Regions from separate parts of the Pantoea sp. Ep11b genome, predicted to be linked through region 1. Evidence: predicted binding sites of a transcription regulator. Region 1 holds the regulator's gene; each other region holds the start of a gene.
The links. Region 1 encodes LexA, which represses DNA repair genes until DNA is damaged. Its sites were predicted from a motif close to TNCTGTATGTACATACAGNA; they were not measured.
Positions count from the first base shown of each region.

Region 2: sulA (SOS-induced cell division inhibitor SulA) is a predicted target of LexA. The motif match lies at 1,687-1,706, and genes of this name have one in related genera.
Region 3: uvrB (excinuclease ABC subunit UvrB) is a predicted target of LexA. The motif match lies at 3,767-3,786, and genes of this name have one in related genera.

Region 1 is NZ_CP160631.1:704,534-715,455, reverse strand. It holds gene dusA (tRNA dihydrouridine(20/20a) synthase DusA) at 103-1,095, opposite strand; gene AB1748_RS03295 (conjugal transfer protein TraF) at 1,201-2,451, opposite strand; gene zur (zinc uptake transcriptional repressor Zur) at 2,900-3,421, shown strand; gene AB1748_RS03285 (CsbD family protein) at 3,475-3,687, opposite strand; gene dinF (MATE family efflux transporter DinF) at 3,848-5,170, opposite strand; gene lexA (transcriptional repressor LexA) at 5,271-5,885, opposite strand; gene AB1748_RS03270 (diacylglycerol kinase) at 5,991-6,359, opposite strand; gene plsB (glycerol-3-phosphate 1-O-acyltransferase PlsB) at 6,488-8,911, shown strand; gene ubiA (4-hydroxybenzoate octaprenyltransferase) at 9,024-9,905, opposite strand; gene ubiC (chorismate lyase) at 9,916-10,428, opposite strand; gene psiE (phosphate-starvation-inducible protein PsiE) at 10,515-10,922, opposite strand, start outside.
Region 2 is NZ_CP160631.1:1,744,768-1,755,689, forward strand. It holds gene ompA (porin OmpA) at 1-825, opposite strand, end outside; gene sulA (SOS-induced cell division inhibitor SulA) at 1,176-1,667, opposite strand; gene AB1748_RS08145 (TfoX/Sxy family DNA transformation protein) at 1,878-2,507, shown strand; gene yccS (YccS family putative transporter) at 2,459-4,663, opposite strand; gene AB1748_RS08155 (YccF domain-containing protein) at 4,647-5,087, opposite strand; gene helD (DNA helicase IV) at 5,211-7,265, shown strand; gene mgsA (methylglyoxal synthase) at 7,267-7,725, opposite strand; gene AB1748_RS08170 (DUF2057 family protein) at 7,794-8,435, opposite strand; gene AB1748_RS08175 (CoA-binding protein) at 8,611-9,024, shown strand; gene hspQ (heat shock protein HspQ) at 9,061-9,378, opposite strand; gene rlmI (23S rRNA (cytosine(1962)-C(5))-methyltransferase RlmI) at 9,438-10,628, opposite strand; gene yccX (acylphosphatase) at 10,714-10,922, shown strand, end outside.
Region 3 is NZ_CP160631.1:1,533,622-1,544,543, reverse strand. It holds gene moaA (GTP 3',8-cyclase MoaA) at 1-433, opposite strand, end outside; molybdenum cofactor riboswitch at 423-556, opposite strand; gene yvcK (uridine diphosphate-N-acetylglucosamine-binding protein YvcK) at 761-1,663, shown strand; gene uvrB (excinuclease ABC subunit UvrB) at 1,669-3,690, opposite strand; gene AB1748_RS07265 (ABC transporter ATP-binding protein) at 4,584-5,306, shown strand; gene bioD (dethiobiotin synthase) at 5,392-6,063, opposite strand; gene bioC (malonyl-ACP O-methyltransferase BioC) at 6,060-6,815, opposite strand; gene bioF (8-amino-7-oxononanoate synthase) at 6,799-7,950, opposite strand; gene bioB (biotin synthase BioB) at 7,950-8,981, opposite strand; gene bioA (adenosylmethionine--8-amino-7-oxononanoate transaminase) at 9,068-10,372, shown strand; gene AB1748_RS07235 (kinase inhibitor) at 10,448-10,922, shown strand, end outside.

The sequences.
Region 1 (10,922 bases):
ACATTAAACGGCCGGTTCGTGCCTGTGACCTGGTGAGAAAAACCAGATTATGGCGTAAAAAAAACCAGCCTCACGGCTGGTTTTTAACGTTAAAAAAGAAAATCAGGCTTCCTGCGGGATTTTATCAGCGACCAGCGACAGCGCCGCATCCAGCACACGCACGTCCGCGCCCGGCTTATGGGCATTTTCGCTCAGATGGCGACGCCACTGGCGCGCGCCCGGAATGCCCTGGAACAGGCCCAGCATATGGCGCGTAATGTGGCCGAGATAGGTGCCCTTCGCCAGCTCCGCTTCAATATAAGGGTACATGGCACGCACCACCTCAACCGGATTTACCGCCGGCTGCTGACGACCAAATAAGGTCCGATCGACCTGCGCCAGAATACCGGGGTTCTGATAGGCTTCGCGGCCCATCATTACGCCGTCGAGGTGCTGCAGATGGTTCTGCGCCTCTTCCAGCGTTTTCACGCCGCCATTCAGGGCGATGGTCAGATGCGGGAAATCGCGTTTCAGCTGCCAGACGCGCGGATAATCCAGCGGCGGGATCTCGCGGTTCTCTTTGGGGCTGAGACCGGAGAGCCAGGCTTTACGCGCATGAATAATAAAGGTGTCGCACTCGCCGCGCCCCGCGACCGTGCCGATGAAATCGGTCAGGAACGCATAGCTGTCTAGCTCATCAATACCAATGCGGGTTTTGACGGTGACCGGAATCGATACTACGTCGCGCATTGCTTTGACCGCATCGGCGACCAGATTTGCCTCGGCCATCAGACAGGCACCGAAACGGCCATTCTGTACCCGATCAGAGGGACAACCGACATTCAGGTTCACTTCATCGTAGCCGCGCTGTTCTGCCAGCTTCGCACAGTGCGCCAGCGCCGCCGGATCGCTGCCGCCCAGCTGCAACGCAACCGGATGTTCGGCCTCGCTGTAAGCCAGGTAATCCCCTTTGCCATGAATGATGGCGCCGGTGGTCACCATTTCGGTGTAGAGCAGCGTATCAGCCGTCAGCTGACGATGGAAATAGCGACAGTGGCGATCGGTCCAGTCGAGCATCGGCGCGACAGAGAAGCGTTGCGAAGAAAATTCAGGCATGAAGTACAGGCAATCCGGTAATTAAGGTGATGGAATTCTGTGCAAGGATAACACAAGGCGGGGCGATAGTGCATCGCCCCGCCCCGGACCGCCTGAATAACGCGCTTAGAAGTTGAAGCCCAGCTGTACCATTGCGCCCCAGGTGTTGTTCGCGCCCACCGATCCGGCCAGATCCAGATGGACGGCTTTGTTAAACGGCGAGAGACCAAAACCGGCGGTAGCGACATTCTCATCGTTGGACCGCATATCCGCACGATAACCGGCACGCAGCTGCAGCCAGTCGAGAACGCGGTACTCCGCACCCACAGCCGCATACTGGCTGCTGCCCTGGCTTTTAAAGCGTTTCGTCTCCGTCAGATCCACATCGCCCGTCACGGTAAACGGCCCCTTATCCCAGGCCAGGCCGGTAGTGACCAGCGGGCGAATCTGATAGGTGTCGCGATAACCGTTGACCTCGCGGGTCTGCAGATCGCGCGACACCAGGTTCTGACCGGTGACGCCCAGCGTCCAGTTCTCCGCAAAGGTCGTCGCCAGACCGGCATCGACGTTAAACCCGGTATCCGTGCTGCGATACTGGCTGTTGTTGATGTCGTTCTTGTCGTAGTTATAGATGCTGGCGGTGTAGTTATAGAGCCAGGTTTTCTGCACTTTCGGCGTAACGCCCACCGACACCGGCTGACCGGCGATGGTGAACTCATGCGCGACCGCCACACCATAATCGGTGACGAGGGCCGCTAAACCATTGGCGCTGGAGCGAAGGTTGTTCTGGTCGCCCTGACGCGGCAGTATCGTGCCGTTAGCCACGCCGCGCAGATAGTCGATATCACCCTGCTCGACATTAGCGCGAACGTGCGCCGTACCGTAGGCTTTGGTGATAAACGCGAAAGGCAGCGTCTCATTCGGCACCGTCACGGCGACGGCAACACCCGCCGAGCCATTGGCTTTATCACCGCGCAAATCGCTCAGCCTGTTGGCCACATCACCAGAGGCAGCACGCAGTTCAGGATAGCCACGGAAATAGTCTGCCGGCGTAAAGTTACCCAGCACTGAGCGGTAACGATCCACGGTCGCGGTAATATCATCGACCTTGTTAATCAGGTCATCTTTGTCAGTGACCTGAACACCGGCTGACGGAAAAATAATGCTGACGTTATCGTCGGTTTTAGCACGCGTCATCAATGCCGGGTTTGCCAGCACCGCAGATCCATACAGAGAAGAAGCGACGCCGGTGCCACCCATGGCGTCATTACGTGCATCGTACCAGGTCCCTGCCGCCATGGCGGAAGAAGAAAGGAAAAGCGCGGTCGCCGCAGCGGAGTACTTCAGCGCCGGACGTTGAGCGGATTTTTTCACCATTTGCCTGCCATCACCTGAAATTGTCATTAACACATTCAATGACTGAATAATTTGTTAGCCGTATTGTGAATGCTGGCTAACGCGTCGTTGCTGTGAATTCAAAGGAAACAGTGCCTTAATTCAAGTGATTGGACGTTTTCCAACCAAAAATTTGTTGTGATTGTTCAGACCGAGCCGGGGAATTACCAAAAATACCAGCCGTTGCTTAAGTCTTTCTGAACATTACTTCTTAACTCCGTGAGATGCAAAGCAAATTGCCCCTGAAATCCTCTGACGGTCGATTCGGAATGGATCTGATTTGTCCTCACTAAGGTTAAAAAAGCGGGCTGAAACGCTGAATATGCTGTTTTAACAGGCAATTAATGCTGTTTTTTTAAGCCAGAAGCCACTTCAGCACCCCGCCGCCAATTGTGATAAAATAACATCACTCATCCAGCGGAGAATTTTCATGACAACCATGACGTCGCAGCAAATTTTGACCCAGGCCGAAAAAATGTGCCTGCAACGCGGTGTGCGTCTGACGTCGCAGCGCGCTGAAGTGCTGCGCCTGATGGCCGAACAGCCTGGCTCTATCAGCGCCTACGATCTGCTGGACCAGTTGCGGGTCAGTGAACCTCAGGCCAAACCGCCCACGGTCTATCGGGCGCTCGATTTCCTGCTGGAGCAGGGCTTCATCCATCGGGTGGAGTCCAACAATAGCTATGTTATGTGCCACCATTTTGAAGCCCCGGCGCATACCTCGGTGATGCTGGTCTGCGATCGCTGTGCTGCCGTCTCGGAAAAACAGGCGCAGGGCGTGGAGACCATAATTGCGACGCTGGCGGGCGAAGCGCAGTTTGCTCTGCGCCATAGCGTGATCGAGGCGCATGGGTTATGTGAAAACTGTGCGGAAGTGGCGGCCTGTACGCATCATGATAGCTGCGAACATGATCATCAGGAGGAGGGAAAAAAACGGGGAAAACGGGGATAGGCTGTAACGCCTGAAAGCGGTTCCGGTGAAGGCTCACCGGAACAGGGGCTCGATTACCAGCGATGATCTTTGTTGTGGGTTTCCCAGTCTGTTACTTCGCGCTCTGCTTCATCTTTCGCATAGCCGTAACGCTCCTGAATTTTGCCCACCAGCTGGTCGCGTTTGCCTTCGATCACCTGCATATCGTCGTCGGTCAGCTTGCCCCATTTCTCTTTCATCTTGCCTTTGAACTGCTTCCAGTTGCCGCTCGCTTCGTCTTTATTCATGGCAGACCTCCAATCCTCGGGGTTTAATTATCTGGCTACTCGCCATAACTTCGATACAAATCGCTGCTTAACAGCGCCGTATAGAGTTAATTGTAGTCGCCATATTCAAGAATGAAGAATAATACAGAATAATCTGTACCCTTCTGCCAGCCTGGCTGAATCAGGCTTCAAACCAGCTGTTCTGACGCCAGTGCCTGCGCCAGATGAGCCAGAGCGTCAGGCCACGCAGCGCCAGAAAAACGGTTACCGCCAGCCACAGTCCATGATTACCCAGCAGCGGAACGCTCAGCAGCGTCAGGAAGTAGCCTGCGGCGGCCATTACCATGCTGTTACGCATCTCGCGACCGCGTGTGGCACCGATAAACATGCCATCCAGCAGGTAACACCAGACGCCCGCCAGCGGCATGATGACCTGCCAGACCAGGTAGCGATCGGCGGTCTGTTGCAGCGACGTCAGCGAGGTCAACAGCGTCACGATCTGCGGACCGGCGATCGCATAGACCAGCGAGAAGAACAGCGCGACGGCCACCGCCTGACGACAGGCGGAGTGCCAGACACGCAGCAGTTTACGGCCATCTTTAGCGCCATGCGCCTCTCCCGCAAATGCCTCTACCGCATAGGCGAAGCCATCGAGTGCGTAGGCGGTGAAGGTAATGAACATCAGTAAGACGGCGTTAACAGCGACCACATCGGGGCCGAGCCGTGCGCCCAGTACGGTCAGCGAGGCGAAACAGAGCTGCAGCATCAGGGATCGTAGCATGATATCCCGGTTGAGGCGCAGCAGCCGGGCACTGTCACCGCGCCAGCTCTGTTTCAGCAGGGCTGGCGTGATGCCGTGCAGTTTCAGCACCCGCCAGACCATGATGCTGCCAACGCCCAGCGTGATGTACTCAGCCAGCGCCGTGGCGGTGGCCGCCCCCGCGACACCCCAGTGCAGACCCATGACCAGCCAGAGATCGAGCACGATATTCACCAGATTTCCCACCACCAGCAGGATCACCGGCGCACGCGCATACTGTACGCCCAGCAGCCAGCCCAGGATCACCAGATTTGCCAGCGTGGCAGGTGCGCTGAGCCAGCGGATTTGGATAAACCGCGCAGCCTGCGCCAGGACCTCGGGACTGCCACCGATCAGCTGCGTTGCCAGCTGAATAATCGGATAGCGTAAGACGATAAACAGCACACCGGCCAGCAGCGCAATGATCAGCGGCTGGACCAGCGCCCGCGCCAGCGCCGTTTTGTCGCCCGCACCCAGCGCCTGCGCCGTGAGACCGGTGGTACTCATCCGCAAAAAAAGCAGCAGCATAAAGAGGAAACTGGTGACGGTGGTCCCGACCGCGACCCCGCCAAGATAGACAGGGCTGTCGAGATGACCAATAACTGCGGTATCGACCACGCCCAGCAGGGGCACGGTGATATTTGAAAGGATCATCGGCAGCGCAAGCCGCCAGAGATTTTTATCGGTTGCCGTGATAAAGCGCATTCGCCGTTCCGTGCTCAGTGTCGCTGCGCAGACAGGGCAGCGACAAAATTAGGGCAGACAGAATAGCATCAGAGCGGGCGAATGCACGCGGGCAGAAAAATCAGAGCCATTCGCCGTTGCGAACCACGCCCACGGCCAGACCTTCAATAGTCAGCGACTGCGCACGGGTATCAACCACGATCGGGTCAAATTCACTGTTTTCAGGCAGCAGATGCACGATAGCGCCCTGCTTTTTCCAGCGCTTCACCGTGACTTCATCATCGATGCGCGCCACGACGACCTGACCATTACGCACATCCTGGGTCTTATGCACCGCGAGCAGATCGCCATCCATAATCCCGATATCTTTCATCGACATTCCGCTGACGCGCAGCAGGAAGTCAGCCGACGGCTTAAACAGGCCCGGATCCACCTTGTAGTGGGTTTCGATATGTTCCTGCGCCATGATCGGTTCACCGGCAGCAACCCGGCCAATCAGCGGTAAGCCTTCTGAGGCTTCTTCTTCCATCAACAGACGGATGCCGCGCGAAGCACCGGACACGATCTCGATGACGCCTTTACGCGCCAGCGCTTTCAGATGCTCTTCTGCCGCATTCGGCGAACGGAATCCCAGCTGCGCGGCAATCTCGGCACGCGTAGGCGGCATGCCCGTTGAAGTAATATGGTCGCGAATCAGGTCATAGACCTGCTGCTGCCTGCTGGTTAATGCTTTCATCCCGCCCCCTGGTTGTTTATACAGTCGCTGTGAGTATATACAGGTATTGGTGAAATGGAAACCGATTGTCCCGCAAAACGCGGCTTCCGACGCGATATGGAACGCTTATCGCAAATGTGTCCAGAGCAGCGCGATCCAGACAAACAGAGCCAGTAGAATGCTGATCAGCACCGCGGCCGATCCCATATCTTTTGCCCGACCAGCCAGCGGATGATGCTCCTGACCGATGCGATCGACTACCGCTTCAATGGCACTGTTAAGGATTTCGACAATGACCACCAGCACCACGGACCCAATCATGAGGATACGTGAGACTACATCCACATCCAGCCAGCAGGCGATAATAATGGCAACCAGCGCGGCCAGCGCCTCCTGGCGAAATGCCGCTTCATGCTGCCAGGCGGCACGCAGCCCCTGCCATGAGTAACCTGCGGCTTTAACTATTCTGATAAGTCCGGTGGCGTTATTTGCCATGATGGGGGAACCCTTTCATCGTATTGACGTCAATGTCTGGGCTGCGTGCAATTCGCACCACCACAGATCTTCGCTGCACTTTCTGGTATGCTTGCGGCGCTTTGCTAACAAGAGGCTTCATGTTGTCTATGTCAGGTTGGCGTAAACTCTATTACAAACTGCTTAACTTACCACTGTCGTTTTTGGTAAAAAGTAAGGCCATTCCGGCCGATCCCGTGTCAGAACATGGTCTGGATCCGACCCGGCCTATTATGTATGTTTTGCCTTACGATTCGAAGGCCGACTTACTGACTTTGCGCGCCCAGTGTCTGCGGCATCATCTGCCCGATCCGCTCTCTCCGCTGGAGATTGACGGCGCGCTGCTGCCGCGTCACGTCTTTATTCACGATGGTCCGCGCGTTTTCCCCTATTTTGTGCCCAGCGTCGAATCCGTGAAAATCTTTCACGACTACCTCGATCTGCATCGAAACAATCCCACGCTGGATATTCAGATGCTGCCAGTCACCGTGATGTTTGGCCGCGCGCCGGGACGTGAAGTTCAGGGCGAGCCAACGCCCCATCTGCGGGTCCTGAACGGGGTACAGAAATTCTTTGCCGTCATCTGGCACGGACGCGACAGTTTTGTCCGCTTCTCGCCGACCGTTTCGCTGCGCCGTATGGCAACCGAACACGGAACGGACAAGTCGATCGCCCAGAAGCTGGCCCGCGTGGCCCGTATTCATTTTGCCCGTCAGCGGCTGGCCGCGATTGGCCCGCGTTTACCGGCGCGTCAGGATCTCTTTAATCGTCTGCTGCAATCCAAAGCGATTGAAAAAGCGGTAGAAGATGAAGCACGCAGCAAAAAGATCTCCCACGAGAAAGCGCAGCAGAATGCCATCGAGATGATGGAAGAGATTGCGGCCAACTTCTCCTATGAAGCAATTCGTGTCACTGACCGTGTCATGGGCTGGCTCTGGAGCCGTCTCTATCAGGGCATCAACGTCAACGGCGGCGAAAAAGTGCGTCAGCTGGCGCAGGATGGCCATGAGATCGTCTATGTGCCCTGTCATCGCAGCCACATGGATTATCTGCTGCTCTCCTATGTGCTCTACCATCAGGGTCTGGTGCCGCCGCATATCGCAGCCGGTATCAACCTCAACTTCTGGCCGGCTGGCCCGATTTTCCGTCGTCTGGGCGCGTTCTTTATCCGTCGTACCTTTAAGGGTAATAAGCTCTATGCCACGGTGTTCCGCGAATACCTCGGCGAGCTGTTTACCCGTGGCTATTCGGTTGAGTACTTTGTCGAAGGGGGCCGTTCACGCACCGGTCGCCTGCTGGACCCGAAAACCGGCACCCTGGCAATGACGCTACAGGCGATGCTGCGCGGCGGAAATCGCCCGATTACGCTGGTGCCGATCTACATCGGCTATGAGCATGTGATGGAAGTGGGGACTTACGCCAAAGAGCTGCGCGGCGCGGCGAAAGAGAAAGAGGGCTTCATGCAGATGGTACGGGGCTTACGCAAGCTGCGTAATCTCGGCCAGGGCTACGTTAACTTTGGCGAGCCGATGCCGCTGGTTAACTATCTCAACAAGCGCGTGCCGGAATGGCGCGACGACATCGATCCGATCGAGCCGCAGCGTCCGAGCTGGTTAACGCCGACCGTCAACGATATCGCTGCCAGCCTGATGGTGCGGATCAATGAAGCGGGCGCAGCCAATGCCATGAACCTCTGTGTCACCGCCCTGCTGGCGTCACGTCAGCGCTCACTAACGCGCGAACAGCTGATTGAGCAGCTGGCGTGCTACACCCAGCTTCTGCGCAATGTGCCTTACTCACCCAACGCGACGGTGCCCGATCTCTCAGCGGAAGCACTGCTGGATCACGCCATGGGCATGAACAAGTTTGAGAGTGAAAAGGACAGTATCGGTGACATCATCATTCTGCCGCGCGAGCAGGCGGTGCTGATGACCTACTATCGCAACAACATTCATCACATGCTGGTGATGCCGTCGCTGATTGCCGCCATTGTTCAGCAGCATCAGACGCTGAGCGAAGCCGAACTGCTGCGTCAGGTGAGCCTGATCTACCCGATGCTGAAGAGTGAGCTGTTCCTGCGCTGGCAGACCGATGAACTGCCGCAACTGCTGGCTGACCTGTGTCAGGAGCTGGCGCGTCAGGGCCTGATCACGCGCGAAGCCGGTGAGCTGCGCTTCACTGCGGCGCGCTACCGCACGCTGCAACTGCTGGCCGCCGGGGTGCGTGAAACGCTGCAGCGTTACGCTATTACCTTCTCCATTCTCAGTGCCAAGCCAACGATTAACCGTGGCACGCTGGAAAAAGAGAGCCGGACGCTGGCACAGCGACTGTCGGTACTGCACGGCATCAACGCACCGGAGTTCTTCGACAAAGCCGTCTTCACCTCGCTGGTACTGACGCTGCGCGACGAAGGGTATATCAGTGATCGCGGCGATGCCGATGTCGCGCAGACCCAGGCCACCTGGCACATTCTGGCAGACCTGGTGACCAATGACGTTCGCCTGACGATTGAAACCGCCGTGGCGCACGACTGACATCTGCCTGCAGATAAAAAGGCGACCTCATGAGGTCGCCTTTTTTATGCCTGAAATTCAGCCCGGAAGGCGCACGGCAGCAATGAACCGGCCTTTTATACCCGGAACGCTGTCAGAATAGCTGGCTGAACGGCGGCGTATTCATCAGCACGCCAAGGAACAGCACCATCCCGACATAGTTATTATTCAGGAACGCCTGAAAACAGGGCTGCCGTTCGCGCCCGGCGATCAGCTTCTGCTGATAAACAAACAGCGCCGCCGCCAGCAGCAGCGTCCAGTAGAAGGCACCATTCAGATGCAGCATCATCCCCACCAGCGCCATCAGCACCAGGGTCGCCAGCTGCAGCAGACCGATGATCAGCTTGTCAAAACGGCCAAACAGAATCGCGGTCGACTTCACGCCAATCTTCAGATCGTCATCCCTGTCCACCATCGCATACTGCGTATCATAGGCGACCGTCCAGCAGATATTGGCGATAAACACCAGCCAGCAGACGAGAGGTAAGGACTCACTAACTGCTGACCACGCCATGGGAATTGCCCAGCCAAAGGCAGCACCCAGCACCACCTGCGGCAGATGGGTATAACGCTTCATAAAGGGGTAAACCCAGGCCAGCGCCAGCCCGACGACGGAGAGCAGAATTGTCATCAGGTTCATGGTCAGCACCAGCGCAAAAGCCACCAGCGCCAGGATGACAAACAGCAGCTTCGCCTCTCTGGCGCTCACCGCCCCGCTGGCCAGAGGCCGATGCTTTGTGCGCTCAACGTGCCCATCCACCTTACGGTCGGCATAGTCATTGATCACGCAACCGGCCGCACGCATTACGAACACACCGGCGACAAAAACCGCCAGCACCGGCAGCGGCGGCACGGCCATATCCGCCAGCCACAACGCCCAGAGCGTTGGCCACATCAGCAGCAGCGTCCCGATCGGTTTGTCGATACGCATCAGGCGGGCGTAAGCCCGCCATTTCATGGTCATACTATTTTGCACTACAGAGCCCTCAGTCCCGATCACGATAGAATGGCGATGCGGGTAAAAATAGTTCAGTCAGCAACAGCGGTTTGCCGGAGAGACGCAGGCGCGAACGCCGCCCCCACAATCCCTCCACCTGCCCCGGCTCTATAAAATCGCGGGTCAGCGTCGATGAGGAGAAAAGATAGCGGCCCAGAGGACGGGTGCCGAGCTGTTGCAGCATCGCCTCCGGCCCGTTGAGGGTGCTTTCCGGCACCAGCGTGCGGCCCGCCAGCCAGGGCTGATCGTCGCCGAACAGCAGCACTTCACGCAGCCAGAAGCGTTCATCATCTGGCAACAGCGCCCTCTCCTCAGCCAGTTCGCTGGCGTTGATAAAGCCTTCTCGCAGCGGCTGAACCGTGACCCGCTGACAATGCTGTTCAAAACGGCGCGTCATCGAATCCTCCTCCATCAGCCAGTCGAGCAAAGATGGCGCAGGGGCAGCCTGCGACGGCGAAAGCCAGTTGAGCGCACGTAATAAGCTGAGCGCGTCTTGCGACATAGCACCACTCCCGGTAATTTTCAGGTCGGTAGTTTAGCGCAGAGCGGCGATGCGAACACCTGCCGTCGTGTCAGACGGCAGAGAGATTACTCGCGTTTCAGCCGGTTACTGTTTGCCAGCCACAGCGTGATTACCAGAATCAGTATCGCGGCCGAGTAGCAGAGCGTATCGAAGGGATTTTTATGGTCGACGATGATCAGCCGGATAATGGCCGTGATGCCGATATAGACAAAGTAGCGCAGCGGAAAGTGATAGCCTGACTGAAAGTACTTCACAATCAGCGCAATAAACTCGAAATAGAGGAAATAGATGACGATTCCCTCAATCAGCAGGTAGGAAGAGGCCTGCTCGCCGGTATTAAACAGCACGTTTGCCAGGTGGATCGTCTCTTTGCCCAGGAAGACGATAAGGATAATCGCCAGACTCAGCAGGCCCAGATTCAGCACCCACTGCAGCAGCGTGGCAAGGTGGCGGGCAAACGGATTTTTGTCACT
Region 2 (10,922 bases), 1.0 Mb from region 1:
ACCGATGCGGTCAGTGAAGCCCAGTACGACAACGGAACCATCTTTAGGATCCATTGAGCTCAGCTGGCTGTACAGCTGATCCAGAGCCTGCTGGCCTTCTGGCTTCAGGGTAGATTTGTTGAAGGTGAACAGAACGTCAGACTTCAGAGTGAAACGCTTGGTTTCAACAACTGGAGCTGGCGCTGGAGCTGGAGCCGGAGCCGGAGCAGCGACGTCATCCTGACCGAAGCGGTATGAAACGCCTACGCTCAGCATGCCGTTGTCTGGACGTGCACCAACAGTCTGCGCATCACCGATGTTGTTAACCCACTGGTAGTCCAGACGGGTAGCCCAGTTTTTGGTCAGTGCATATTCAACACCCACTGCTGCCAGCGGAGAAACGCCGGTGTCGTGGTCGCTGATGCGGCCAGTAGTTGGGTTAGTCTGCGTTGAATCTGCACGCCATACCATGCCGCCCAGACGGGTATAAACGTCCAGATCGTCATAAATTGGGTAGCTCAGTTTAGCAGCCAGCTGGATGCCCTGTGCTTTGAACGCGCCGTTGGTCACAGTACCTTTGTTAGGCATGCGGCCCAGCCAGTCATAGCCCATCTCGAAGCCCAGGTATGGGTTTGCCTGATAACCAACGAACGCACCTGCGCCCAGCTGGCTTTCATGAGTTGGACCGTTGTTGTTTTCGTAACCGTGACCGTAGTAGCCAGTGTCGTGATACTGAGACCAGCCCAGTTTAGCACCGGTGTACCAGGTGTCATCTTTAGGGGCGGCCTGCGCTACGGTAGCGAAGCCAGCCAGTGCCACTGCAATTGCGATAGCTGTCTTTTTCATTTTGCGCCTCGTTATCATCCAAATAGGCAATGAGCAAAAAGGTTGCTCTTGGTTTAAATCCTTCGCCGGGTCAAAACGCTCGCTTATGACTCTACCGCAAAAAACGGAGGTTATTGAGCACCCTGGCGAGATAAAGTCTACAACGAGATTGGAAACTTACAAGTATGATGTGAGACGCGACTGTAAAAAAACAGCGGTTTATACACAATTTCTAACAATTAGCCTGGCAGTATTGTCGCGGCAAAAAGCCCTGAAAACATGCTAAACCATTGTCAATACTCGAACTAACAGAATCAGTGGTTTAGCGACGACAGATAAGAAAAATAGCTTGGGAAACTTCTGATTTTTACTTAATGAAACAAATCCGACTGAATTTTTATGGCAGTTTGCGGTCTGAGTGGCGCTTCAGGCGTTCCACTTGCACGCAAAATCAACCCCATCGCCTCACCTTCAGCCGCTGCATTTTCGAGTTGACGCCGCTCATCTTCATCAAGCTCGTAAGGAATCCAGGCCAGAACGACACTGTAATTTCCGGTACGCAGTGCCTTGACCATCGCTTCCACAGCATTCAGACGTTCAGAATCAGCAATATGCATGCTTTTATCCAGAGGCAACCCCGACGCCTGCAGCCAGTTGCGATTCAGCTTGTGTGCCGGTGTTAACCATAGCTGCCAGCGCGATTGCTGACTCAGTTGCTGTAACAGAGGCAACAGTAACATCTGCATCATTCCGGGCTGCTCGCTGTAACGTAGCTCAGTAATCCCCCCTGGCTGCGAAGCCGGCAGAGATGAGGACGCATAATGATGAGCATAGCGTGCATTATCAGGATGTTGTGTTCGCATAAGTTAATCACCAGCAGTGGACTGTATGAATATACAGTACTGTCATCCTGAATAAAGATCAACCCAAATTTCTGAAAACGCCTCGCAAAAACGCGACAAGATTAGTAGAAGACCTATTTATTCGTTGAACCCACTGGCGCTTTTTTTTATCTTCTAATTGACTGATACCCAAGGCAATTTACAAGATAGTTCTTACAAGGAGGTGGTGTTGTGAAAAAGGTAAATCCGGTGGTGGAGCGCTCCAGAGCGTGCCTGGCCCTGTTAGGCCCGATAGAGTCCCGCACCCAGTTTGGGGGATATGCCCTGGCGGTGGAAAGTGTTGTTTTTGCCCTGATCAATAAAGACGAGCTTTATCTGCGCGCCAGTGAACCCCTGCGACAATATATTACCGAGCGTCCGCTTCAGCCGCTGATCTTCCGCAAGCGGGGCAAGCTCGTGAGCCTCAACTATTTTCGGGTTGATGAAACGTTGTGGCGCGACGCTGAACATCTGCTGGCGCTCTCGGCCGCCTCGTTGGAGACGGCACAGCTGGAGCTGGAAGATCGACACGCCTCGCCGCGGTTAAAAGATTTGCCTAATCTCAGCGTGCGTATGGAGATGATGCTCTACGAAGCGGGAGTCCTGAGTGTTAACCATCTTTATCAGATGGGGGCCAAACGCTGCTGGCTGAAGCTAAAAGCAATCAACCAGCACGTTGGTTTTCAGACCCTGCTGGCGCTGCAGGGCGCGATCACCGGTCACCATGCCGCCGCGCTGCCGCAGGCCACCCGGGCTGAACTTAATGCCTGGTTTCAGCGCACACTGTTATCCAGTGCCGATCCCAGAGGCGGCGAGGGCTGATCGGTAATCAGCGTGCGGCGCAGGCGCGCGATCTCGGGCATCAGCGCCACCAGCAAACCGAGCTGCTGGAGCACCAGCGGCGCACGCGTATCCGCATCTGCGGCCAGCTGGCTGATTCGATGAGCCAACTGATGACGCATCGTTTCAGCCTGTTCATCGCTGACCACATCCGTCTGAAGCACATCCTCGACATAGCAGACGGTATCGTCCAGCAAGGCCAGCAGCTCCGGCGCGGTAATCTTATCGCGGTGTGCGCCCAGCGCCGAGATGTAACTCAGGAATGAGTGGTTAGAGCAGAGCAGCTGGAAGGCTGATTCGCGCAGCTTCTGACTGGTGCGACTCTCACTGCTCATATTGGATACGACCGACGCCAGTTCGGCATCCGCATTGTGGGCGTCACGACGGGCAATGCGATAGGCCAGCCGATTATCTTTGCCCTGATGATATTGCTCCATGATCGCATCCAGATAGCGGCAGTTGGCCTTCAGCGTCCGTTCGGCCACCGCCGGTAGCTGACGAAAACGCCAGTCCGGCCAGATAAACGCGACGGCCAGCCAGGCCAGGCCACAGCCAAGTAATGTGTCCACGACCCGGGGCAGGGCAACCTCAAATCCTTCGCCCAGCAGGTTAAAGCAGAGCAGGACCAGCAGAGTAATAAAGAGGGTAGCCTGAGCATACTGAACCTGGCGGAAAGCGAAAAACAGCACGCCGGCAATAACAATCAGGATCAACTGACCTTCTGTAGAGGGCACCAGCCATAAAACCGGCAGGCCAATGGCAATCCCGGCCAGCGTCCCGCCAATACGCAGGGCCAGCCGTCGCTGCGTGGCGTTGTAGTTAGGCTGGCAGACGAACAGGCTGGTCAGCAAAATCCAGTACCCCCGCTCCAGCCCGGTAATCTGAATAAAACCGTAGCCGATGCAGAGCACTATCGACATGCGTACCGCATGCCGGAACAGGGGGGATGAGGGCGAGAGGTGACGGCTGAAGCGTAGCCGGATATCACTCCAGCCGCTCAATCCCTCCCGGGACAGCAGATTATCGCTGTGCTGAGGATCGTCACCGGCCAGCGTCTGTTCTGATTCAATGGACGCCAGCTGGGCGTCGATGGCGCGCAGATTGCGTAACAGCCAGAACAGCGCACCCGTATGCGCCGCTTCAGGTTCATGTCGTGCCAGACGTTCAATTGCTTTCTGCAGACGCTCAAAGGCGCGCTCAAACCGGCTGTCGTGAACCCATCGTTCGCGCATCAGAATGCAGTGCGACAGCTGACGACAGGCCTGAGCCTGCATATTGAGCAGGCGCTGAAAGCGAAACAGAATTTCGTTGTAGCGCCAGTCGCCGCGCAGCAGATGGTACTGCAGATGAGAAGAGCTGGCCCGCTCGTGAATATCCTGCGCGACAAAGTAGTAGTGCAGGCTGCGGCGGGTACCGCGCGAACCGCGATCGCCGCGCAGACGGCTCTGCAGGGTGGTTTTGGTCAGATTAAGCTGGGCCACCAGCTGACTGTTGACCATTGCCGCATCAATAAACGCCGCATCATCCTGATCGCCCGCATCCGGGTCGAACAGGTTGGCCTTGGCATCCAGATAACGGGCCAGCTGTGAAAAACTGCCTGCCAGCTGCTCCTGCACCGGCCGGACCGGAAACATCAGGTGCCCCAGTAACGTCAGCAGGTTGTACCACAGCGCGCCCACCAGCAGCAGCACTGGCTGCATATACCACTGGCTGAACAGGCCGATCCCGAGCATGGTGTAGACCGCAATCAGCAGCGCACCGAAGGCGATGGTCGCGTAGCGCTGACCCAGCGCACCCAGCAGAATAAATCCCCAGGTGGAGATCGCCAGTCCGGCCATAAACGCCAGCGGGTAGGGGAAAAGTAACTCGACAGACACCGAGGCGATGCAGAAGCAGAGCAGCGTAATCAGCAGATTCTTCAGGCGACCGGTCAGCCGATCGTCGAGATCGGCCAGCGCAGCGGCCACCACCCCCAGCGTCAGCGGAATCGTCCACTCGATCTGCTGAAGCCACCAGGGAATGGCCGCACAGCCGCTCAGCGCAAACAGGATCCGCAGCAGATACCGCCAGGTACTGTTAAACAGGTATTTCCGCCAGCCTGGCAGACTCTGTGACATCATATTAATAGCGACGGGCATTGGCTTCGCGCGCCGCACGCGCCTCTTCCACCGACACGACACGACGACCCACCGGCCACAGAGCGATCGCGGCGATCTTAAAGTTGGCAATCCCGACCGGAATGCCGATGATGCTGAGACACTGCACAATGCCTACGGAGATATGGGAGAGGCAGAGCCACCAGCCGAAGAAAATCAGCCAGAAGATATTCAGGAAGGTGCCGCCAGTATTCATGATGGCGCTCTTACTTTCGGGCCGCAGCACATCGACATGCACCGCCTCATTGCCAAACGGCAGCAGCGAGATTTTAGTGATTTCCCAGCAGGATCGCGTCAGCGGCAGGGTAAAAATCAGCACGATGCTGACAAGCGTGGCAAACAGCCAGCTCAGGGTGGTGAAAAAGCCGCCCAGAACAAAATTCAGGATATTTAAAACGGTGCGCATGATCTTCTTTTCCTTTTGCATTCCGCAAGATGTGACGCCAAGTTTAGCCTGTTTTAAGGCTGGAGCGCCAAGGGTCTGACAGGTAAACTCCCCCTAATCCTATTCTCTGACGTTGGTGTCGGCGTGGAACTGAAAGCAACTTCGATGGGCAAACGGCTTGCCCAGCATCCTTATAATCGTGTTCGTCTTCTGACGGCGGGCGTCGAAGTCAGTGGCGATAAGCACGAGTATCTGATCCCCTTTAACCAGTTACTGGACATCGCCTGCAAACGCGGGCTGGTGTGGGGCGAGCTGGAGTTTTTACTGGCAGATGAAAAAGTGGTTCGCCTGCACGGAACGGAATGGCAGGAGACGCAGCGCTTTCACCACTATCTGATGCAGGCCTGGCAGCGCTGGAGCCTGGAGATGAGCGCGGTGTGCTGCGAGGTGCTGCAGACGTTGAGCGATGAGATCCGGACCTTCAGCGAGCAGGATCGCTGGCTGAACCGCCACGAGTTACAGGCGCTGAAAAGCCGCATCCTCAATCAGTTCGATGCCTTGCCTCTGCCGCTTGCCCGTTTAGATGCTTTTGCTGACTGCCGTGAGAACCTGGCGTTCTGTCAGCACTGGCTGGAGCAGGGCGAGGCGGCCCTGCGGCAGCGCAATCGCGACTGGACGGCGGCCATGCTGACCCGCTATCAGGCCTTCTTCGCCAGCGTCGAAAGTACGCCGCTCAATCCTTCGCAGTGTGAGGCGGTGGTGAATGGCGAGGATTCTCTGCTGGTACTGGCCGGCGCAGGCAGCGGGAAAACCTCGGTGCTGGTCGCGCGGGCGGGCTGGCTGATGCAGCGTAATCTGGCCAGCGCCGGACAGATCCTGCTGCTGGCCTTTGGCCGGGAAGCCGCCGAAGAGATGAATGCGCGTATTCAGTCGCGACTGTCGGCCAGCGACATCCAGGCACGCACCTTTCACTCGCTGGCGTTGCATATTATCCGCGAAGGCAGCAGTAAACAGCCGGTCGTCAGCCGGCTGGAGAGTGATGCCGAGGCGCGGCGCACGCTGCTGATTCAGACGTGGCGGCAGCAATGTCACGAGAAAAAGTCTCAGGCCAGCGGCTGGCGGCAATGGTTACGCGATGAACTGGCGTGGGAAGTCCCGGAGGGGCCCTTCTGGGATGATGACAGGCTGGCAAAACGCCTGGCGTCACGGCTGGAACGCTGGCTCGGTCTGATGCGCATGCATGGTGGCGCCCAGGCCGGGATGATTGCCGAAGTGCCGGAGGCGATCCGGGATGGCTTCAGCAAACGAATTAAGCTGATGGCACCCCTGCTGAAAGCCTGGAAGAGCGCGCTGAAAGAGGAAGGGGCGGTCGATTTTTCGGGTCTGATCCACCAGGCGATCACCATTCTGGAAAAAGGCCGATTCATCAGTCCGTGGAAACATATTCTGGTGGATGAGTTTCAGGATATCTCACCCCAGCGTGCCGCACTGCTCAGCGCCCTGCGCCAGCAGAATAAGCGCACTGCGCTGTTTGCGGTGGGTGATGACTGGCAGGCGATCTACCGCTTCAGCGGTGCAGAGATGACGCTGACTACGGCGTTTCATCACTACTTCGGTGAGGGCGACCGTTGCGTACTGGACACCACCTACCGGTTTAACGATCGCATCGGCGACATCGCCAACCGGTTTATTCAGCAGAATCCACAGCAGCTGGCAAAACCGCTCAACAGCATCACCAAAGGCAATAAAAAGTCGATTGCGCTGCTGGCAGAGGATCAGCTGGAAGCCCTGCTGAACAAACTCAGTGGCTATGCGAAGCCGGATGAACGGATCCTGTTACTGGCCCGCTATCACTACCTGCGGCCCGACTTACTGGATAAAGCCCGGACCCGCTGGCCGAAGCTCAATCTGGAGTTTATGACGATTCATGCCAGCAAAGGCCAGCAGGCGGACTACGTCATTCTGCTGGGACTGCAGCAGGGAAAAGAGGGGTTTCCGGCGGAAGTCCGCGAATCAGTCATCGAACAGGGACTGTTACCGCAGCCAGAGCCGTTCCCCGATGCGGAAGAGCGCCGTCTGGCCTATGTGGCGCTGACGCGCGCGCGCCAGCAGGTTTTTCTGATGTTCGATAAAGCTGCACCTTCCCCTTTTGTTGACCATTTCCGCGAGCTGGGCGTGCCGGTGCTGCGAAAAGCCTGATTTATTTCAGGCGATCGGCCAGATAGCGCGCATAGTCCGGGATCTGAATATCCACGGGTTGTGCGAACAGGGGGGAGTGAATAATAAAGTCAGCCGTGGAGCGGTTCGTGGCGACCGGAATATTCCAGACGGTCGCCAGACGCAGCAATGCTTTCACGTCCGGATCGTGAGGCACCGCATTCAGCGGGTCCCAGAAAAAAATCAGCGCATCGATCTTTCCTTCTGAAATCAACGCGCCCACCTGCTGGTCGCCGCCCATCGGGCCGCTCAGCATCGCGGTCACGTTCAGGCCAGTATCACGATTGATCAGATTGCCGGTGGTGCCGGTAGCGTAGAGGATATGAGGTTCCAGCGCAGGCTGATTCTGTTTTACCCAGTCGAGCAGGGCGGCTTTGCAGTGGTCATGGGCGACCAGTGCGATATGTTTTTTTATGCCAAGGGTGCGGATAGTCTGTTCCATCGAAGCTTCCTCATTACGCCTGTCTGCTGGCGGAAAATCATGAGTTTACCTCTGGCGTTTCTGCGCTATCAACTTGTACGTAACATTTTGACCAGCGCCAGGAGCTGCTGACGGGTAGCTTCATCAAAGCGCTGGAACCAGCGCTGCAGCGAAGGCATTTCCGCCTGGGTTGTCCAGTCCAGATCGGCGGTGAACTGTACGGAAGAGGGAGCATCAGCGGCGGTGCGCGCAAAGCGGGGCACCGAGGCGATGTGACGGGTGCGATTGTAGTTCAGCATCGCCTTTTCCATATCGGCGAGCGTGGTGGCAGCCAGATGATCCCGCACGCTGCTGATCTCCTGCCCGTTTTCATCCACCAGCTGAAAGTTCAGGCTGCGATCAAAATGAACACGCTCACGCTTTGTCTCCAGCGCAGGCAGCCGGATAGTCAGCGTTCTGGCGGTGGCAGTGAAGGTGACGATCATCGGCAGGGACTGGTAGGTGATCACCCGGTCTTTATGGCCCTGGCGCTGCTGCTCTACCCGGAACAGAAACTGATGCTGACCGCGCTCCAGCTCCAGGCTGTCTGCGCCTTTAAGCAGCGAACCTGAAATCTTTCGACCATCCAGCACCAGCAGATCGATCTGTGGATCGAGCTTCAATGTGATGGCAGAACAGGACGCCGACACGAGGATAGCCAGTAACCCCGTGACAGCCAGCGACAGCTTCATTTCAACTCCGGTAACCAGTGACAGAAAGGATATGTGTAGCAAATTTTTACATTATGGCAGTTAATTTACATTTAAACATATTTATTCGTGCGCGGGCTCAATTAATTTCGCCAGAGGCTTACCCGGCAGCGAGCGCACGCATCTACACTCAACACTGGCCTGAAAGGAGATAAACATGAACGACCAGACAATTCGTGATGTGCTGACGCGCACCCAACGTATCGCCTTAGTCGGGGCAAGCGATCGTCCCGAGCGTCCCAGCTTTGGTGTGATGAAGTATCTGCTCGATCAGGGCTATGACGTGATCCCGGTCAGCCCGAAACTGGCAGGCAAAACGCTGCTGGGGCAGCAGGCTTATGCCACGCTGGCGGAGGTGCCGGGCGAGATTGATATGGTGGATGTCTTTCGCAATTCTGAAGCCGCGTGGGGCGTGGCGCAGGATGCAATCGCGGCCGGGGCTAAAACCTTGTGGCTGCAATTAGGTGTGATCAATGAACAGGCGGCGGTACTGGCTCAGGATGCGGGGCTGACGGTGATTATGGATCGCTGTCCGAAAATAGAGATCCCGCGTCTGGGGATCACTCGCTAAAAAGTGAATCGTGGCGGCAGAGCGTGCCGCCACAGATTAGTGCCGCAGATGCGGGGCCTGAAGCTGCTGACGCACTGATGCAGCCAGCTCATCCATTGAAGGCTGCTCGGGATGTTCCACGCTGGTTTCACCTGAAAGCTGGATCTCGGCAACGTAGGTGTGCACCTGATCGCCTTCTTCATCTTCCATTACGACGTGATACCAGGGCGCAGCGCGCATCTTCTCTTCCGCGCCCACGTCTTCGATTTTTGGCTCATCCAGTGAATATTCCGGATCGACATCGACAATAACGCCCAGTACGCCGGACAGACGATGACGAACCTGCTGACCAATACCAAACTTGCTGGCAATCATAGTGACCTCCGAAAAAAACGCTCTCCTTTCAATATGGGGGCAGGCGCCGATTTTTCAAGTCACATTACGCGGCAGGCGAAACCTTTCAGGTAGAGACCTTCCGGATAGCTGGCGATCACCGGGTGATCCGCCGCCTGACGGAACTGTTCGATGAACTGCACGTCACGACCGGCATCCAGCGCGGCATCGGCAATAATTTTCTGGAACAGTTCGGTCGCCATCAAACCCGAGCAGGAGAAGGTCATCAGGATCCCGCCCGGATTCAGCAGCTGAATGGCCAGCATGTTGATATCTTTATAGCCGCGACAGGCACCCATTAACTGGCTTTTATTCTCGACGAACTTGGGCGGATCCATAATGATCAGGTCAAATTTCTCGCCGCTGTCACGGTAACGGCGCAGCAGTTTGAATACGTCATCACGCTCAAAGCGCGCGCGGGAGAGATCCAGCTCGTTCAGCTCTACGTTCTGGCGCGCAACGTCCAGCGCCTCCTGCGAAGTATCGACGCTGATCACTTCCTGACAGCCGCCCATCAGGGCAGAAACAGCGAAGCCCCCGGTGTAAGAGAAGCAGTTAAGCACACGGGCGTCCTGCGCATAGCGACGCGTGGCCAGACGGCTGTCACGCTGATCCAGATAGTAGCCGGTTTTATGCCCGCCCTGGATATCGACCAGCAGCTTCATACCGTGTTCGGTAATCGGCAGCAGCGGCGGCGGCAGTTCACCGGTCACGGTACCCTGTGCCAGCGCCAGACCCTCTTTCTTGCGCACGGCGACATCAGAACGGTCATAGATGGCGCAGGTCGGGAAGCACTGCTGCAGGGCGGTGACGATCGCCGCACGCTGATATTCTGCGCCTGCCGAGAGCAGTTGCAGCACTAAAAAGTTGCCAAAGCGGTCGATCGTGACGCCCGGTAAACCGTCAGACTCCCCGGCGATCAGGCGATAGCTGTCCAGACCATCGCGGGCTGCCAGCCATTGACGCCACTGCTGCGCCTGCTCAAAACGGCGGACAAAGAAGGCGATATCGATGGATTCATCGGCCTGCCAGCTCCAGACGCGGGCGCGAATCTGCGACGCGGGTGAATACGCGGCGCGTGCCAGCCACTTACCGTTGCTGTCACAGACGTCGATGGTTTCACCCTGTTGCGCTTTGCCTTCCAGACGCGCAACGGCACCGGAAAAGACCCATGGATGGCGACGGAGCAGGGACTTTTCACGTCCCTTTGCGAGAATCAATCTGACTGTCATAGTTTGCTATGCTTACCTGAAAAAATGAGGTGCCATTGTCCGGTGGATAACGGGAAATTGCAACGAACAGCAGCAGGAGAGAATCATGTCAGCAACCGGTTTTAAGGCCTGGGTGCATGGCCGCGTGCAGGGCGTCGGGTTTCGTTACAGCACGCAGGCGGAAGCCAGAACGCTGGGGGTGCTGGGCTATGCCCGGAATCTGGACGATGGCAGCGTGGAGGTTTTTGCCTGGGGCGAGGCGGAGCAGGTTGATGCGCTGCTCGCCTGGCTTAAAGCGGGCGGGCCCCGCAGTGC
Region 3 (10,922 bases), 830 kb from region 1:
TCATTACCTGATGGAACTTATCCTGACCGGTGATGGCGTGAAACTGACGGGCGTCCAGACTGTCAACGCTGACGTTGAGCGCGGTCAGCCCCGCCTCGCGCCACTGCTTCACATCACGCGCCAGCCGGTAACCGTTGGTAGTGACCGCAATCTGACGAATCGCGGCGTTTTCACGTACGGCCGCAATGATGTCGGTGAAGTCGCGACGCAGCGACGGCTCACCGCCGGTCAGCCGCACTTTTTCCGTGCCGGCGGCGGCAAAGGCGCGCGTGACACGACGGATTTCATCCAGTGAGAGAAAGCTTTTGTTACGAATTCCCTGCGGTTTATAGCCGTCAGGGAGACAGTAGGTACAGCGGAAATTACAGACATCCGTGACCGACAGGCGCAGGTAATAGAACTTACGCGCGTATGCATCAGTAAATTGTGACACCAGAACACCTTTCCAGATTGGGAGATGCAGTCATTTCTTCCTGCACCCTGGCAGCTCTAAGGCTACGGCCTGAATCCCCTATCCGCAGACGTAGGCATTCAGGCTTGAGTGTACGCTGACCCCTTGATCAGCGCGGTAATCATGATGGTAGCGTGATTTACGCCACTCTTCCATGTGCTGTTTTCGCTATATAATCTTATACATATCGAATTTTCACCGCATTTTCGCGACAGGATACGTTAAAATACCCGCCAGATTTTGACGCAAGTCATGCGCGCGGGCTTAGCGTTTAGAGCCTCGCCACGCGAACAGATTTTAAGGAGAAGTATGAATCGCACACTGGCCGATCTTGATCGCGTTGTGGCGCTGGGTGGCGGACACGGTTTAGGCCGCGTGATGTCTGCCCTTTCCCCGCTGGGCTCGCGTCTGACCGGTATCGTTACCACTACCGACAACGGCGGTTCAACCGGCCGTATCCGACGCTCCGAGGGCGGCATCGCCTGGGGCGACATGCGCAACTGTCTCAATCAGCTAATCGCCGAACCCAGCGTCGCGTCGGCGATGTTCGAGTATCGCTTTTCCGGGAATGGCGAGCTGGCCGGACACAACCTCGGCAACCTGATGCTGCGGGCGCTGGATCAGCTGAGCGTGCGTCCGCTGGAGGCGATTAACATCATCCGTAATCTGCTGAAGGTGGATGCTTTTTTAATCCCGATGTCGGAGCAGCCGGTAGACCTGGTGGCGATGGATGCCGAAGGCAATATGGTTTACGGCGAGACGGCGATTGACGAGATGAAGCAGCCGCCGCAGGAGCTGATGCTGCATCCCACTGTGCAGCCCACACGGGAGGCGCTGCAGGCCATCGGTGAAGCGGATCTGATCCTGATCGGGCCAGGGAGCTTTTATACCAGCCTGATGCCGATCCTGCTGATGGAGGAGATGGCGCAGGCGCTGCGTCGCACGCCCGCGACCATGGTGTTCATCGGCAATCTGGGCCGCGAACTCAGCCCGGCCGCCGCCAGCCTGACGGTCGCCGACAAGCTGCAGATGATGGAGCGTTATATCGGCAAGCGGGTGATTGATGCCGTGGTGGTCGGTCCCTCGGTGGCAACTCAGGGCATTGAAAACCGCCTGATTGTCCGTGAACCGCTGGAGGCCGCCGACATCCGCTATCGTCACGACCGCCAGCTGTTACGGGTGGCGCTGGAACACGCCATTCAGGGGTTTTGACAGCACTACGAGGCCGCAATAAACAGCGTGCGCAGCTCATGCAGCTGATCGCGCACGCTGGCCGCCTGCTCGAACTCCAGGTTCTGCGCATGCTGCTGCATCTGCCCTTCCAGTTCGTGGATCTTCTTCTGCAACGCCTGCGGCGTTAACGTCAGCAGATCGGCCTGGGCCTGTGCTTCGCCAGGACGGGCCGGCTTCGCTTTACCCCGGGTTTTCACTACGTTGTTGCCGAGTTCCAGAATATCGGTGATCTTCTTGTTCAGGCCCTGCGGAACGATACCATGCTTCTCATTGTGCAGCTGCTGTTTCTCACGGCGGCGTTCGGTTTCTTCAATCGCACGCGCCATCGACGGCGTAATTTTATCACCGTAGAGAATCGCCTTACCGTTGATGTTACGCGCCGCACGACCAATGGTCTGGATCAGCGAGCGCTCAGAGCGCAGGAAGCCCTCTTTGTCCGCGTCCAGAATCGCCACCAGCGACACTTCCGGCATATCCAGCCCCTCACGCAGTAAGTTGATGCCCACCAGCACATCAAACTCTCCCAGGCGAAGGTCGCGGATAATCTCCATACGCTCGACGGTGTCGATATCGGAGTGCAGATAGCGCACTTTCTCGCCGTGCTCGGTCAGATACTCGGTGAGATCTTCCGCCATGCGCTTGGTCAGCACCGTCACCAGAATACGCTCGTTGATCGCCACACGCTGGCGGATCTCCGACAGCAGATCGTCAACCTGCGTGCCTACCGGGCGCACTTCGATGATCGGATCCAACAGGCCGGTCGGACGCACTACCTGATCCACCACCTCGTTACCCGACTTCTCCAGCTCATATTTGCCGGGCGTCGCCGAAACATAGATGGTCTGCGGGGCCAGCGCCTCAAACTCTTCAAACTTCATCGGACGGTTATCCAGCGCCGACGGCAGGCGGAAACCATACTCCACCAGTGTCTCTTTACGCGCCCGGTCGCCTTTGTACATGCCGCCAATCTGCGGGATGGTGACGTGGGACTCATCCACCACCAGCAGGCCATCGGCAGGCAGGTAGTCAAACAGCGTCGGGGGCGCTTCGCCCGGCCCGCGCGCGGACAGGTAGCGCGAATAGTTTTCGATGCCTGAGCAGTAACCCAGCTCGCTCATCATCTCCAGGTCAAACTGGGTTCGCTGCGTAATCCGCTGCTCTTCCAGCAGTTTGTTATTCTCCAGCAGCACCCGGCGACGATCCGCCAGTTCCACTTTGATCTCCTCCATCGCCTGCAGGATACGTTCGCGCGGCGTCACGTAGTGCGTCTTGGGGTAGATCGTGAAGCGGGGAACCACCGAATCGACCTGGCCGGTCAGCGGATCAAACAGCGACAGCCGCTCCACCTCCTCGTCGAACAGCTCAACCCGCAGGGCGATATCGTCCGATTCCGCCGGGAAGATGTCGATCACTTCGCCCCGCACCCGGAAGGTGCCGCGCTGGAACGCCTGGTCGTTGCGGGTGTACTGCAACTCGGAGAGGCGACGCAGGATGCTGCGCTGGTCGATGATCATGCCGCGGGTCAGGTGCAGCATCATTTTCAGATAGAGATCGGGATCGCCCAGACCATAAATCGCTGAAACCGAGGCTACTACGATGACATCGCGCCGCTCCAGCAGCGCCTTGGTCGCCGAGAGACGCATCTGTTCGATGTGCTCGTTCACCGACGCATCTTTTTCGATGAAGGTGTCGGAGCTGGGCACGTAGGCTTCCGGCTGATAGTAGTCGTAGTAGGAAACGAAAAACTCCACGGCATTTTCCGGGAAAAACTCTTTCATCTCGCCATAGAGCTGGGCCGCCAGTGTCTTGTTAGGCGCCAGCACCATCGTCGGCCGGTTAAGATCGGCAATCACGTTGGCGACGGTGAAGGTCTTACCGGAGCCGGTCACCCCCAACAGGGTCTGATGGGCCAGTCCATCCTCCAGCCCCTCTTCCAGGCGACGGATCGCCTCGGGCTGATCGCCCGAAGGTTTAAAGGCGGAATTCAATTTAAAGGCTTTACTCATGAATGCAGTTCCTGCTGGAGAAGTCGGCGGGCAGGCACTTATTTTACTCTGCTATGGTGATTTTGCCAGAAAAAAATACTGGATATAAAAACAGTAATAATGCAGTGTAGAGGCGAGAGGCACAATTTCTGCCGCTTCGATACCCAACCTGAACCGGCGTAAAGGGTGTTGCGCAATGTTATCCCCAGGCGAGGATCAGATTTAACATTTGTCAATAGAGCGTCACAAAATTACAGTTCGGTTAACTGACAGAAAATTCGCAGGCTTGTTTTTTGATAAGCAACTGATTTTATTAGATTAAGCTTATAAGGCCAGATTCTCGTCATTATGTTACCAGGCCCCGTATTTCCTCGCTTCCAACTGGTTTTCATGACCTAATGCACAAGGTTATCCACAGGAATGGTGGATAAGTGATGGCAGCCCCGCCGCCATCAGCTGTGTATAATTTTTCCCTCTCCTCCCGTCACCCCGAAAATAATTTTTTTTGCGTTAAATTTCGCACCAGGCAGCGACGGATAATTCTGCAATTTTACGCTGTCGCGCGGCCCGTCACGCAAAATTTCGCCGATCCACTAAGATTCTTAATCAGATGTCCTGCTTCTTTACCGCCCGTCTGCACCAGAAACAGTGCTTCGCAGCACTGCAAAAGTGCAGGCGCGTGATTGCCGTGGGGAATTGATAAGTTTTTCTCATATTTTCTCCCGCAGGCAGGCCAGCGCAGCCACAAAACAGGGCCATTTTCAGACCTGGCCTGGTAATTGCAGCACTCCATCGCGTCACCGGATGTTGTGCGCACTGAGTGGCAATGGCGAGACCACCGTTGCTGATGACTGGGTTGCCAGACGACAGAGAGCGGAAGCAATCAGGCTAATGATCGGGAAGGAGAGTGTCAGATGCTGAGTTTACGTTCGGTCAATCAATTTTACGGTCAGAACCATATTCTGTGGGATGTGGACCTGGATCTGTCGCCTGGCACCTGCACCGGCATTCTTGGCCGGCCCGGCATGGGTAAAACCACGCTGGTGAACTGCATCATGGGCAGACTGCCGATTAACAGCGGCTCCATCTCCTGGAAAGAGGATGGTTCGCCGCCGGAAGATCTGCTGCTGCAACCGGCTGAACAGCGGGCGCAGATGGGCATTGGTTATGTTCCGCAGGGGCGTCATATTTTTACCCAGATGAGCGTGGAAGATAACCTGCTGATTGCGCTGCTGGCCGGTGCCAGCCAGCAGGATCGCCACCGCGCCATACCCGAAATGATCTTCGATCTCTTTCCGGCGCTCTACTCACTGCGTCAGCAGCGCAGCGGCGATCTGCCCATCGATCAGCAGCAGCAGCTGGCCCTGGCGCGCGCGGTGGTGCTGCAACCCAAGCTGCTGATTCTGGATGAGCCGACCGACGGCATGTCGCCGTGGCTGGAAGAGGAGATGGGTAACCTGATCCGTCGGCTTAACCTCGATTACGGGCTGACCATCCTGCTACTGGAACAGCGTCTGTCGCTGATCCGGCGGGTAGCCGACTATTTTCTGCTGCTGCACCGTGGCCGCAATGTGGCGCAGGGCAGCATGGCGCAGCTTGACGATTACACTGTCGATAAGTGGCTGACCGTGGCCTGACAGGCCGGCGCAGGAGCGCACAGCACAGCCTGGCGGACAGGGTGTGCTGCGCACGCCGGAGAACGATGAAAGGCTGACCCGGCGCTTACTCCGGCAGTGTCAGATAGTGACCGCAGTCGGCCTGCTGCGCCGCCTCGGTAAACCAGGGAAGTGTGCCCAGGCAGGGTGCAGGCAGACGGTTTTTCAGGCTGGTGAGATACTCCTCATAGCGCCTGCCCGGTGGCTCGACGGTGTTGGCGATCCAGCCCACCAGCGGCAGGCCGCACGCCTGTATCGCCTCTGCGGTCAGCAGGGCGTGGTTGATGCAGCCCAGCTTAATCCCCACCACCAGGATGACCGGCAGCCGTTCGCTGACCACCCAGTCGGCATAGGTGTGCGTTTCGGACAGCGGGGTGTACCAGCCGCCCGCGCCCTCCACCAGAATCCAGTCCGCCAGCGGCTCCAGCGCCGCCAGCCCCGCCGAGAGAGCCAGATGGGTGATCGGCCTGCCCTCTTCGGCGCTGACGATGTGCGGCGAGGTCGGCTCCATAAACGCCAGAGGATTGACCTGCTGATAGGTCAGCGGCACGTTGCTGTAGCGCTGCAGCGCCAGCGCATCGCTGTTGCGGATCCCTTCCGGCGTCAGCTCACAGCCCGAGGCCACCGGCTTATAGCCCGCACAGCGGTAGCCTGCGGCGGCGGCGGCCTGCAGCAACGCGCCGCTGGCGACCGTTTTGCCGACTTCGGTGTCAGTCCCGGTGATAAACAGGCGTTTCATGATGCACTTACTCCATAGATTAAATGGTAACTCAGGCGATAGCCGTGCCGATCGCGCGGCCAGTGCGCCTCCAGCTGGCTGAGCCGTTGCCGGGTCAGGATCTGTCCGTCGCGCCCCTGATGCAGATGGGTTGCCCCGATCCCCTTCAGGGAGCGCATCGCGCTGAGCGCGTCGGGAAAGTGCAGCGTCACCCGCTCCGAGGAACAGCCGAGTTGCTGAGCATGACAGGCCGCGGCAATCTGCGACTCGCTGAGAAAGCGGTTGGCGTGCGGCATGGCATCCAGATGTGACCAGGCCTCATGCACCTCCTGCAGCGAACCATCGCCCAGGGTGGAGAACAGCAGCGTGCCGCCGGGCCGGAGTACCCGCCGGAACTGGCGCAGTGCGCCGGGCAGATCGTCACTCCACTGCACCGCCAGATTGCTCCACACCAGGTCCGTCGAGTTATCCGCCAGCGGCAGCGCGTCGATGTCCCCGGCCAGATAGTGCTGCGCGGCATCGTTATCCCGTGCCTGTTGCAGCATCTGTACAGAGAGATCCAGCGCCGTCACCTGTTTGCCGCGTTCACGCCACAGCCGGCTATACCAGCCGGTGCCGCAGCCGGCATCCAGCAGCTGCAGGCCGCTCTGCGCGGGCGCACGCGCCAGCAGCGCATCTCCGCTGAGACGCTGAAGCGCGGCGTGAGCATCGTATCCTCCCGCCGCCCGGCCAAAGGCGCGCGCCACCGCCTGTTTATCAACCCGCAGCGTCATGCAGTGCCTCCAGTAAACGATCGATATCGTCCGGGCGATGCGCCGCCGTCAGGGTGATGCGAAGCCGCGCGGTGCCCGGCGGCACGGTAGGCGGCCGGATCGCATTGACCCAGCAGCCCGCCTCCGCCAGCCGCTGTGAGAGCGCCAGCGCCTCGCTGTTTTCCCCTACCAGCAGTGGCTGAATCGCACTGGCTGACGCCATCAGTTGCCACGGCAGCGACGCCGCCCCGCGCCGGAAATGTGCAATGTTCTGCTGTAACTGCTGGCGCAGCGCCTCGCCCTGCTGAATTTCGCGCAGCGCCGCCTGCAACGCGACCGCCTGGGCTGCGGGCATCGCCGTTGAGTAGATGAGATGGCGGCTGAACTGTAAAAAGTAGTCGGCGGTGTCACCATCGCAGAGCAGCGCGGCCCCGCTGACGCCAAACGCTTTGCCAAAGGTGATCACCAGCAGTTCCGGTTTAACGCCCTGCTGCCAGCAGCTGCCGCGCCCCTGCTCGCCCACCACGCCGATGCCATGCGCATCATCCACCAGCAGCCAGCCTCTGGCCTGCTGCGTCTGTTGCGCCAGGGCGGCCAGCGGCGCGCTGTCGCCATCCATGCTGAAGATGCCTTCCGTCACCACCAGCGTTTCCCCGGCGCAGGGGGCGGCGAGTCGGGCCGCCAGGCTCTCCGGCGCGTTATGAGTGAAACGTCGCAGCTGAGCCGGGCTGTGGCTGGCGGCGTCGAGCAGCGAGGCGTGGCTGAGCCTGTCCGCCAGAATACGGTCGTCCTTCTCCCCCAGCAGATGGATTACCGCCTGATTTGCCGCAAAACCGGAGATGAACAGCAGCGCCCGGTCATAGCCGAGCCATGCCGCCAGCTCCGCCTCCAGATCGGCGTGCTGGCGGTGATAACCGGTGACATGCCCCGAGGCGCCCGCGCCCGCGCCCGCCAGCGCCGCGCCCTGCTGCCAGGCGGCGATCACCGCCGGATGCCGGGTTAAACCGAGGTAGTCATTGCTGGAGAAGTGGAGATAGTCGCGGCCACCGCTCCGCAGCGTGCGGGTAGACTGCTGATCAATGATCCGACGCTGCCGCCAGCCGTCGGCCGCACGGCGCTGCTCCAGCGCCTGCCGGAGTCGTTGCTGCCAGCTCATTACAGCGCCGCGTTGTAGAACTGTTCAGTGTCGGCATGGAAAAGCTGCTCGCTGAGTGCCTGCGCCTGCTGCTGATCGCCATGATGGGTGTGCGTATGTTCCGGGTTAAGTCCCAGCTTGCGGAACAGCACGCGGTCTTTATCCTCTTCCGGGTTCGGCGTGGTCAGCAGTTTGCAGCCGTAGAAAATCGAGTTGGCCCCGGCCATAAAGCACATCGCCTGGGTCTGCTCGCTCATCTGCTCACGGCCCGCCGACAGACGGACGTGCGAGGTCGGCATCATGATGCGCGCCACCGCAATAGTGCGGATAAAATCGAACGGCTCCACATCCTCGTTATCGGCCAGCGGCGTGCCTTTGACCTTGACCAGCATGTTGATCGGCACGCTCTCCGGCGGCGTCGGCAGATTGGCTAACTGCACCAGCAGCCCGGCGCGGTCGTTTACGGTTTCGCCCAGGCCGACAATGCCGCCTGAACAGACCTTAATCCCGGCGTCGCGCACTTTGCCCAGCGTATCCAGACGCTCCTGATAGCTGCGGGTGGTGATGATGGAGCCATAGAACTCCGGCGAGGTGTCGAGATTATGGTTGTAAAAATCCAGGCCCGCGCCCGCCAGGCGCTGCGCCTGCTGCTCGCTGAGCGTGCCCAGCGTCATACAGGTTTCCATCCCCATCGCTTTAACGCCTTCCACCATCTTTTCCAGATAGGGCATGTCGCGCTCGTGAGGATTTTTCCACGCCGCCCCCATGCAGAAACGGGTCGACCCGGCGGCTTTCGCCTGACGCGCAGAGGCCAGGACCTCCTCCACCTCCATCAGACGTTCCGACTCCAGGCCGGTCTTGTAGCGCGCGCTCTGCGGGCAATATTTGCAGTCTTCCGGACAGGCGCCGGTTTTGATCGACAACAGGGTACTGACCTGCACCTGGCGCGGATCGAAGTGCTCACGATGCACCTGCTGCGCTTTAAACATCAGTTCAAGAAAAGGTGCATCAAACAGGGCTTGCGCCTGTGCAATTGTCCAGCGTTGAGCCATTACTTACTCCAGAAAAGGGTGTCATCCCGACGAAAAGCAGGGTTATACTTGTAAACTATATTTTTTTATTTTGGTTTACAACTCCGATGACTACCGCCGTTTTTTCCGCAGACGATGCCCGTTTTGACCGCCAGCATATCTGGCATCCTTACACCTCAATGCAGGATCCGCTGCCCTGCTATCCGGTGGTCGCTGCACACGGTTTTCAGCTGCAGCTGGCCGATGGGCGCGAACTGGTGGACGGTATGTCCTCGTGGTGGGCGGCGATCCACGGCTACAACCATCCGCGTCTGAACCGGGCGCTGACGGAGCAGGCTTCACAGATGTCGCACGTCATGTTTGGCGGCATTACCCACCCGGCGGCGGTGGCGCTCTGTCGTCAGCTGGTGGCGATGACGGCCGATCCGCTGGAGTGCGTCTTTCTGGCTGATTCCGGCTCGGTGGCGGTGGAAGTCTCGATGAAGATGGCGCTGCAGTACTGGCTGGGACGGGGCGAAACCCGCCAGCAGTTTCTGACGCTGAAACGCGGCTATCACGGCGATACCTTTGCCGCGATGTCAGTGTGCGATCCTGAGAACTCGATGCACAGTCTGTGGCGCGGCTATCTGCCCGAACATCACTTTGCGGCGGCACCGGCCTGCGGCTTTGATGAGGCGTGGAACCCGGCCGATTTCGACGATTTCGCCCGGCTTATCGACACACATCACCGGCAGCTGGCGGCGGTGATCCTGGAGCCGATCGTGCAGGGCGCAGGCGGCATGCGTCTCTATCATCCGCGCTACCTGCAGCAGGTGCGTGAGGCGTGTGACCGCTATGGCGTGCTGCTGATTGCCGATGAGATCGCCACCGGTTTTGGCCGCACCGGCAAACTGTTTGCCTGTGAACATGCGGGCATCACGCCGGATATCCTCTGTGTTGGCAAAGCGCTGACCGGCGGCATGATGACGCTCTCCGCTACCCTGACCACCCGCGAGGTGGCCGACACCATCAGCCGCAGCGCAGCCGGGTGCTTTATGCATGGCCCGACCTTTATGGGCAATCCGCTGGCCTGCGCGGTGGCGGCAGAGAGCCTGACGATGCTGGCCGAGGGGCACTGGCAGCAGCAGGTGGCGGGTATCGAACAGCAGCTGCGGGCCGAACTGCTGCCGCTGCGCAGCTCACCGCAGGTGGCGGATGTGCGCGTGCTGGGCGCGATTGGCGTGGTAGAGACGCATCAGCCGGTCAATATGGCGGCGCTGCAGCAGTTCTTTGTGGAGCAGGGTGTCTGGATCCGGCCGTTTGGCCGGCTCATCTACCTGATGCCGCCCTATATCATTACGCCGCAGGCGCTGAGTCAGCTGGTGCAGGCGATTGGCGGCGCGCTGGCGCATCCGCAACATTTTAGCGGCTGAGGCGGGTGGCCCCCTGGCATGGGTGGCGCTTTTGGTTATGATGAAAGACTATTCATCGACAATCGAGGAGATGTGATGCGCATTGTGAGTCAGGATTTTAATGACGGCGAGAAGATGCCTGAAAAGCATGTTTTCAACGGCATGGGGTATCAGGGCGAGAATATCTCTCCCCATCTGGCCTGGGAAGAGGCCCCCGAAGGCACCCGAAGTTTTGTCGTGACCTGCTACGATCCTGACGCGCCGACCGGCTCCGGCTGGTGGCACTGGGTGGTAGCAAACATTCCGGCCAGCACCACGTCACTGCCGCAGGGTGCCGGTTCCGGCAAAGCCTCACTGCCCGCAGGCGCGATCCAGACCCGTACCGATTTCGGTCAGGCGGGCTACGGTGGCGCCGCGCCGCCACAGGGCGAAACCCATCGCTACATCTTCACCGTGCATGCGCTGGATGTGGAGACAATTGAGGTAGATGAGGGTGCCAGCGGCGCGATGGTCGGCTTTAACGTGCATTTCCACGCGCTGGCAAGTGCCTCGCTGACCGTGAACTATCAGT